2 regions of the Chryseomicrobium aureum genome follow, and region 1 is predicted to be linked to the other one. Evidence: predicted binding sites of a transcription regulator. Region 1 holds the regulator's gene; the other holds the start of a gene.
The links. Region 1 encodes CtsR, which represses protease genes until heat stress. Its sites were predicted from a motif close to ATGGTCAATAAAGGTCAAACA; they were not measured.

Region 1 (4,217 bases):
GACAATATTTAAATAATCCTCAATTTTGTAGATGATGGGGAAGTAATGATCCACTACTTTATCGATGATTTGATACAGAGCGTGCATAGCGCCTCTTTTCCAAGACTTCGTACTATGAATAAGACGGTCAAGTGCCTCGTCAAGTTCATGCATTTCTTCATAATGGAACGTTACGACAAAATTTCCTCCAACAAAGACGTCTAACTCTTCTGCTTCCATCGTCTTTTCGTTATATGTATGTAGCACAAAAAAGGTATGACGGTCATAATTATCGAGTTTAGGTCGCTGCAAATCATGCAGGCAGTCCTCTATTGCGAGCGGGTGAAATTGAAAAAAGTCTCGTAATAGATTTTGCTCGTCAATGGAAGGGTTGCTAATATCGACCCAATACCACTCGAACAAATTATCTTGTAATTGATCCAAAGAAAAGTTTTGAATCAGTTCGTGATCTGTTGTGACTCCTACTGTGCGAATCATAAAACCACCTCCTGCTTGTTCTATCATACCCGCTTCTAGCGGAAGTCAAAAGTATTTCTCGTCAACAAAATGATAGCAAAACACGAACCATCTTCTAATTAGGAGATGGTTTTTTCGTGTTTCTTTTGAAAAAGGGTTGCAATTTAATATAAAAGCGAATAATATTGTTAAGTATTTCAAAAATGTTCGTATTTAGGAGAGTTCATATGTTTCGTTTACAGCAACATGGCACAACTGTTAAAACAGAAGTTGTAGCTGGAATTACCACTTTTCTTACAATGGTTTATATAGTCATCGTCAACCCCGTTATTTTGGCGGAAGCAGGCGTTCCGTTTGATCAAGTTTTCTTAGCCACTATCATAGCCGCCGTCGTTGGTACGTTATGGATGGCGCTATTTGCGAATTATCCGATTGCCATCGCTCCAGGAATGGGATTAAATGCTTTCTTCACCTATACAGTCGTTATTTCCTCGAATGGACAAATCGATTATTTAACGGCTTTCTCTGCAGTGTTCATCGCCGGTATTATCTTTGTCATTTTGTCATTAACGTCTTTACGTGAAAAGTTGATTATTAGCATTCCATCCAACTTGAAGCACGGTATCACGGCGGGAATCGGATTGTTCATATCATTTATTGGACTGCGCATGTCTACAATCGTTGAAGCGCATGAAACGAACTTAGTGAAACTCGGGGATTTAACAAGCCCAGCTGCTCTGCTCACGTTGTTTGGTCTACTTGTGACACTAATTTTGATGGTGCGCAATGTGTACGGTGCCATCTTTTACGGGATGGTAGCGACAGGGGTCGTTGCCTTCTTTAGCGGTCAATTGAAGTTCGATGGATTCTTTGAAATCCCTTCCTTACCAGAGGGCATTCTTGTTTGGAATCCCGTCACAGCTTTTTTAGACGTCATTCAATTCGGCATGCTTGGGATTGTCGTGTCCTTTGTATTAGTGACCTTGTTTGATACAACCGGAACAATGGTCGGCGTTGCCAAACAAGCCGGGCTCATGAAGGGAGAACGCCTTCCACGCGCTCGTCAAGCACTCCTTGCCGATTCTGTTGCGACGACGGTAGGTTCTATGTTCGGGACGAGCCCAACGACTGCCTACATTGAGTCTTCTTCAGGAGTAGCTGTTGGCGGACGTACAGGTCTGACTACATTGACTGTAGGAATTCTCTTTATCATCGCTGCGTTTCTCGGTCCATTTGTTGCGGCTCTTTCTGGAGTGGCGGCGATCACAGCACCAGCTTTGATTATCATTGGGTCATTAATGATTGGGGCTGTGAAGCATATTGATTGGGATGCGTTTGATGAGGCATTTCCTGCATTCATTGTAATTTTGGCAATGCCGCTCACGTCGAGTATTGCAACAGGAATCGAACTTGGGTTTATCATCTATCCGATTCTAAAAATAGTGCAAGGCCGCTATAAAGAAGTACATCCACTCCTTTATATCTTCGCTGTCTTGTTCTTGTTCCAGCTGATTTATCTTCCCCATTAATATAGAGAAGCATGCCGATTTCTCGGCATGCTTTTTTATTTGGAGTCAAAACAATTGCACGCTACAAAGTGAATTCGTATAATAAAGTCAAAGATAGTCAAAGTCAGTAGGAGGTGACACCATGAAAAATATCTCAGATATTATTGAAGGGTATTTGAAAAGTATTATCGAATCTACTAATCAAGGGCAGATTGAAATAAAACGCAATGAAGTCGCGGAGAAATTTCAATGCGTCCCCTCGCAAATTAATTATGTAATTAATACACGGTTCACTGTAGATCGTGGCTATATAGTTGAAAGTAAGCGAGGTGGAGGTGGGTATATACGTATCTTCCGCTTAGAGGCGACCGAACAGACAGATGTCATTCGGGATATGTTAGATGCTCTTGAAAACGGGGCATCTGAATCCATGGTGGAAGACATGGTCTACCGCCTGCTTGACTTAGACATGATTTCAAAACGAGAAGCAAAACTAATTGTTGCGGCGTGTGCACGGTCTACCTTGTCAGTTCCGTTGCCACTACGTGATCAATTGAGAGGGCGGGTCGCTCAAGCGATGCTTCTTACGTTACTTCACGAAAAGGAGGGTCGCTGATGATTTGTGAAAACTGTAAACAACGTCCTGCACATGTCAAAATGACGGTTACGCAGAACGGAGAACCATTCACGCGACATCTCTGTGATGTCTGTGCAAGTCAGTTACACCCTTTTCAAAACCAGCAAGATCCATTAACGGTTCATCAACTGCTCACGAACTTGTTTACACCTGAACAAACAAAAACACAAGCTAGTCGTGAAAAAAGTCAGTGGAGCTGTCCGAATTGTGGCTGGACCTATGAACGCTTTGTGCATCGCGGGAAATTTGGCTGTGCAGAATGTTATGAGACATTTGGCAATGCCTTACCCCCTGTCATGAAGCGACTACACAACGGCAATGCTGAACACATCGGCCAAGTTCCAGAAGCATATGAAGAGACGCGCGATTTAAAGCGTCGCATTGAAGACATTCGGTCTCGTATGCAACAAGCAATCGCTGAAGAAGAGTTTGAAACAGCCGCCACTCTCCGTGACCAAGCAAGAGAGCTTGAGGCGAAACTCTCAAAAGGAGGCGATTGACAGTGGATATGAATCGCTTTTTAAAAAATCAAGTGACCAGTTGGATGGAAAGCTCAGGAGAATATGCGGATATTGTCATGAGCACGCGAATCCGATTGGCTCGAAATATAGAAGGTTTTAAGTTTCCTCTGGCATTTACTGAGGACGAGGCGCATAAAATCGAACAGACTGTCTCAGGCATTTTGCTTGACCAGGAAAACTTATCGCACGAGTTTACGTCTTATCAGATGAAGCAATTAGATGCACTCGATAAACAAGTCTTGATTGAAAAACATTTAATCAGCCCAAGCTTAATTGAATCTGAGCATGAAGCGGCAGCTGTCATTTCTGAAGATGAATCTCTTAGCATCATGATCAACGAAGAAGATCATTTGCGCATACAGTGCATACTCCCTGGTCTTCAATTAGAAGAGGCGTACAAACAAGCGCGGGAAATCGACCGGACACTTGACCGCAATGTTCGCTATGCGTTTGATGAGAAGTATGGTTATTTAACGACATGCCCGACCAATACAGGAACAGGTCTCCGTGCGTCCGTCATGATGCACTTGCCGGCCTTGACCGCTACGAAACAAATGGCTCGTATCGCACCTATCATCAACCGTCTTGGCATGGTTGTGCGAGGCATTTATGGAGAAGGCAGTGAAGCTCTCGGGAATGTCTACCAAGTATCCAACCAAGTAACACTAGGTAAAGCGGAAGTCGAGATTTTACAAGAACTGAAAGGCTTGACGACCCAATTGATTGAAAAAGAACGGGAAGCGCGCGAAGCACTGCTTTCCCATTCACGCATAACACTAGAGGATAAGTTGTTTCGCTCACTAGGCACACTGCGCTACGCCCGGATGTTGACGACAGAAGAAGCAGCACAATGTCTATCCGACGTCCGGTTAGCAATCGACTTAGCTATCATTCGAAACGTCAACAAAACGATTTTGAATGAATGTATGGTATTTATGCAGCCTGGATTTTTACAGCACTATGCCGGTTCTACATTGTCCCCGAAAGACCGCGATGTGTTTCGGGCAAAAATGATTAGGGAACGGTTGACTATAGAAGAAAAAGGAGAGAACTCATATGATGTTTAATCGTTTTACACAGCGCTCACAAAAAGTA
Region 2 (4,217 bases), 1.1 Mb from region 1:
TTTGATGAAGGACGCGGAGGGGCAACAGATTCTCCCGTGTAATTGTATTCAGCTGCCACTTCTTCATATAAAAGTTCATAGGTGGATTGGACAGCACCTTCGATATCACCAGCCTCTAGAAAAGGTAGTGTGTATTCATCTAAAATACGTCCAATCTTCCCGTCAGGAAGACGTCCTTCAAGCCCTTGACCGACACCGATGTAAACTGCGCGGTCCCCAACTTTCGTAGGATCCATTTCAAGTAAGAAGACGAGCCCGTTGTTTTCTTCCGGACTTCCAATTCCCCATTCGCGAATCAATTCGACCGCATAGCTATTTTCATCCTGTCCTTCTAATGATTCTACTGTGACGACAACCACTTGTGCTCCCGTACCTTGATCGAGATCAAGTCCAAGTCGTTCAATATGGCGCTCCAAGTCTTCTGGAATCACATCATAGAAATCATGTACATAGGACTTCCCTGGAATTGGATCTGGAACATCTGCTAGCACAGCCATTGAAGGAAGTAGAACTAGAAATGCTAGTACAGTTACGAGTAGTTTCTTCCTCACTCACCATCACTTCCAAAGTCGACTTCTGGTGCTTCTTCCGCACCATCTTCGGCTTCAAAATATTCACGCTCATCAAATCCGAAGACTCCTGCCAGTAATGCACCAGGCATACGATTTACTTTGCGATTGTGTTGAGATACAGATTCATTATAATCTTGACGTGCTACAGAAAGACGATTCTCCGTTCCTGCCAGTTCATCCATCAGTTGACGGAAGTTTGCATCTGATTTTAAATCTGGGTAGTTTTCAACAATCACGAGTAATCGTGAAAGCGCACCTGATAATTCACTATTTGCTTCTGCTTGTTCATTTGGAGAGTCTGCTCCTGCAAGACGTGCACGAGCATCCGCAATTTCTGTAAGGATTTCGCGCTCTTGATCAGCGAAACCTTTGACCGTTTCTACTAAGTTCGGAATTAAGTCTACACGACGTTGGAGCTGAGTCTCCACTTGTGCATAGGATTGGTTAACGTTTTCATTCGAGTCAACAAACCCGTTGTAACTTGGAATTAAGAGTGCTGCTAGGACTACAAAAAATCCAATAATAATGATGACTGGAATCAGCATTTTTTTCATAAGAATCCACCTTTCGTTATCTGTTTGTAGTTTCCCCTGTTTTCATGAGAAATCAAACCTTCTCTTTTTATACGAACAACTCGCGAGTTCGTTTCAGTAAATAGAAAAAACACCGCGCAAGTGGCGGTGTTTGATGACAATTAGTCTTTTTTGCTGTCGCTGCGGTCAATGATGTGATCCACAAGACCGTATTCTTTTGCACGTTCAGCAGTCATGAAGTTGTCGCGGTCTGTATCTTTTGCGATGACATCGATCGGTTGACCCGTACGATCTGCAAGAATCTGGTTCAATTTTTCACGTAAGAACAAGATGCGTTTTGCAGCAATCTCGATTTCCGTCGCTTGCCCTTGTGCGCCACCAAGTGGTTGGTGAATCATTACTTCTGCATTTGGAAGAGCGTAGCGTTTTCCTTTTGTACCAGCTGCAAGTAGGAATGCTCCCATAGAAGCTGCCATACCGATACAGATTGTCTGTACGTCTGGTTTGATGAACTGCATTGTGTCGTAAATTGCCATACCAGCCGTAATGCTTCCGCCTGGGCTATTGATGTAAATTGAGATGTCTTTTTCTGGATCTTCTGCTTCTAGGAATAATAGTTGCGCGACGATTGAGTTCGCAACGTTGTCGTCGATTCCGCTACCTAGCATGATGATGCGGTCTTTTAAAAGACGAGAGTAAATATCGTAGGCGCGTTCCCCACGGTTTGTTTGTTCAATAACTGTTGGAATTAAGTTCATCAGTCATACCTCCGATTTTTTATGAATAACTAGCTGTATGTTTATGATACACATGAAGGTCAAGAAAGGTCAAATCTGATGCACTGCTTTTTTTGCAGTTGTCTTTTGCAGTACAGAAAGCTATAATAATAAAGTCGCTTGCCCCCGTAGTTTAATGGATATGACGTAAGATTCCGGTTCTTGAGATGGGAGTTCGATTCTCTCCGGGGGCGTATATGGACACCTGATAGCTTATGCTTTCGGGTGTTTTTTTATTTCTAGATGTGGAGCCGACTGTTCAGAAATTGTGCGAGAAGACAGCGTGGACTGTGAAGCGTTCTTTGCTTCATAGGCCGCGATGGCTTCTTGCGGGATTTCTAGGAGGCGCAACTCGATTCCATTTTAGATGTGGAGCCGACTGTTCAGAAATTGTGCGATAGGAGACGTTGAGCTCCGTTACGGGGCTGCTTTCCGAGGGCGCGTCGTGAGCTTCCTCGGCAAAGAAACACGCCTGCGGGATCTCACGTTCCGCTTTTAATCCCTCCGGAGTCAGCCCCTCCACTTCACTCAACTTTATTCTCCGTGCCTATTCTCCGTGCCTGTCACCATTTACCAGCAGTTTCCATTTAGTGCCGGTCACCCCCCTGGTCACCCACCCTGAGCGGTCGTTCAACGGATGAGTTCGGGATTTGTTCTACCGAAATCTTAATTTCTTCTACCGAAATGAACATTTATTGTACCGAAATCAGATTTGTTCTACCGAAGTCATATTATGGAAACCATTTCAAAACCCAAATCTAATTTCTTAAGATCCTTACTAGTAAGATCTTATAACTCTTACAATCGACAAGGGTATTCTCGGTGCCTGTCACCATTTACCAGCAGTTTCCATTTGGTGCCTGTCACCCTGCCCTGACAGCTAGAAATCCCGGAGGCCAGGTCGTCATTTCCCGGGCTATCTGAGTTTTTCCGAGACCCGGCAACGAAGATGAAAGTGCTCTTCTTTCATCTTACGTGGGGAGGCTCGGAGAAACTCACCAAGGAAATGACGGCCTGGCTGGAGGGATTTCCTTTCATAGAAAAAAGCATCCGCAGTTGATCGGATGCTTGCAGCTTACTCTTCAGTTATAAATTTCGATAATGTATCAATCGCAGCTTCTTCATCAGAACCCTCTGCATATAGCACGACTTCTTCCCCGCGCCCCACAGCAAGACTCATGATACCCATAATGCTTTTTGCATTGACTTTCTTGCCGTCTTTTTCAAGGAAGATCTCACTTGCAAAGCGGTTTGCCTCTTGAACAAAAAGAGCTGCTTGGCGAGCTTGTAAGCCATTTGATAATCCTACATCCATCGTCTTTTCCATCGCAACCAATTCCTCTCTATTATATCGATTCGCCACGACGCAAAGCGTCAGCGATGTCATCTAATTTGCGCAATCGATGATTCACACCTGATTTACTTACATTCCCGGTAGACACCATTTCCCCGAGTTCTTTTAACGTGACATCTTGATACTCGACACGGAGTCGTGCGATCTCACGCAACTTATCCGGAAGTTGGTCTAAACCGATAGCGTTTTCAATAAATCGGATATTTTCAACTTGGCGAAGCGCTGCGCCAATTGTTTTATTTAAGTTGGCGGTCTCACAATTGACCAAGCGATTGACACTATTGCGCATATCGCGAATAATTCGGACATCCTCAAATTTGAGCAGAGCTTGATGTGCTCCTACCAAACTCAAAAAATCTGCAATTTTCTCTGCTTCCTTTAAGTATGCCACAAATCCTTTTTTACGTTCAATTGTTTTTGCGTTCAACTCATAGCCATTCATCAATTGCACAAGTGCATCACTGTGTTCTTTGTACAATGTGTAGATTTCTAAATGGTACGACGAAGTCTCTGGATTGTTGACAGAACCACCCGCTAGAAAAGCGCCGCGAAGATAGGAACGCTTACAACACTCGTTTTTAATCAAGTCTGCATGAATTTCGTTTGAAAACTCATAGCCATCATTCATAATGTGCAGATCTCCGAGTATCTCACGCGTGCCCTCTCGGATACGTGTGATGTAGACATTGTTCTTTTTGAGCTTCATCTTCTTACGGACAAGAAGTTCTACTTTTAAGTTGTAGACTTTTTTGATCAACGTATAAATGCGACGAGCAATCGCTGCATTTTCAGTTTGAATATCCAAACTCAAATTTTTATTGCTAAATCCGAGTGTCCCGTTCATGCGAATAATCGCAGATAGTTCGGACCGTGCACAACAGGCATCAACTTCAGATTGGGTCATTTCTTTCTTTGTTTCGGATGCAAATGACAAAATCATTTCCCCCTTTCTTCGGAAATTGTCATCTCACTTTCTATAGTT

Region 2: clpP (ATP-dependent Clp endopeptidase proteolytic subunit ClpP) is a predicted target of CtsR. The motif match lies at 1,919-1,939, and genes of this name have one in related genera.

What each region holds. Positions count from the first base shown of each region.
Region 1 is NZ_CP171117.1:231,813-236,029, forward strand. Features, by position in the region: gene corA (magnesium/cobalt transporter CorA) at 1-477, opposite strand, end outside; gene ACF3OH_RS01295 (NCS2 family permease) at 684-1,985, shown strand; gene ACF3OH_RS01300 (CtsR family transcriptional regulator) at 2,107-2,580, shown strand; gene ACF3OH_RS01305 (UvrB/UvrC motif-containing protein) at 2,580-3,101, shown strand; gene ACF3OH_RS01310 (protein arginine kinase) at 3,104-4,189, shown strand; gene ACF3OH_RS01315 (ATP-dependent Clp protease ATP-binding subunit) at 4,179-4,217, shown strand, end outside.
Region 2 is NZ_CP171117.1:1,813,206-1,817,422, forward strand. Features, by position in the region: gene ACF3OH_RS09530 (TPM domain-containing protein) at 1-551, opposite strand, end outside; gene ACF3OH_RS09535 (LemA family protein) at 548-1,126, opposite strand; gene clpP (ATP-dependent Clp endopeptidase proteolytic subunit ClpP) at 1,267-1,863, opposite strand; tRNA gene ACF3OH_RS09545 (tRNA-Arg) at 2,004-2,075, shown strand; gene ACF3OH_RS09550 (HPr family phosphocarrier protein) at 2,957-3,208, opposite strand; gene whiA (DNA-binding protein WhiA) at 3,228-4,169, opposite strand; gene yvcK (uridine diphosphate-N-acetylglucosamine-binding protein YvcK) at 4,203-4,217, opposite strand, start outside.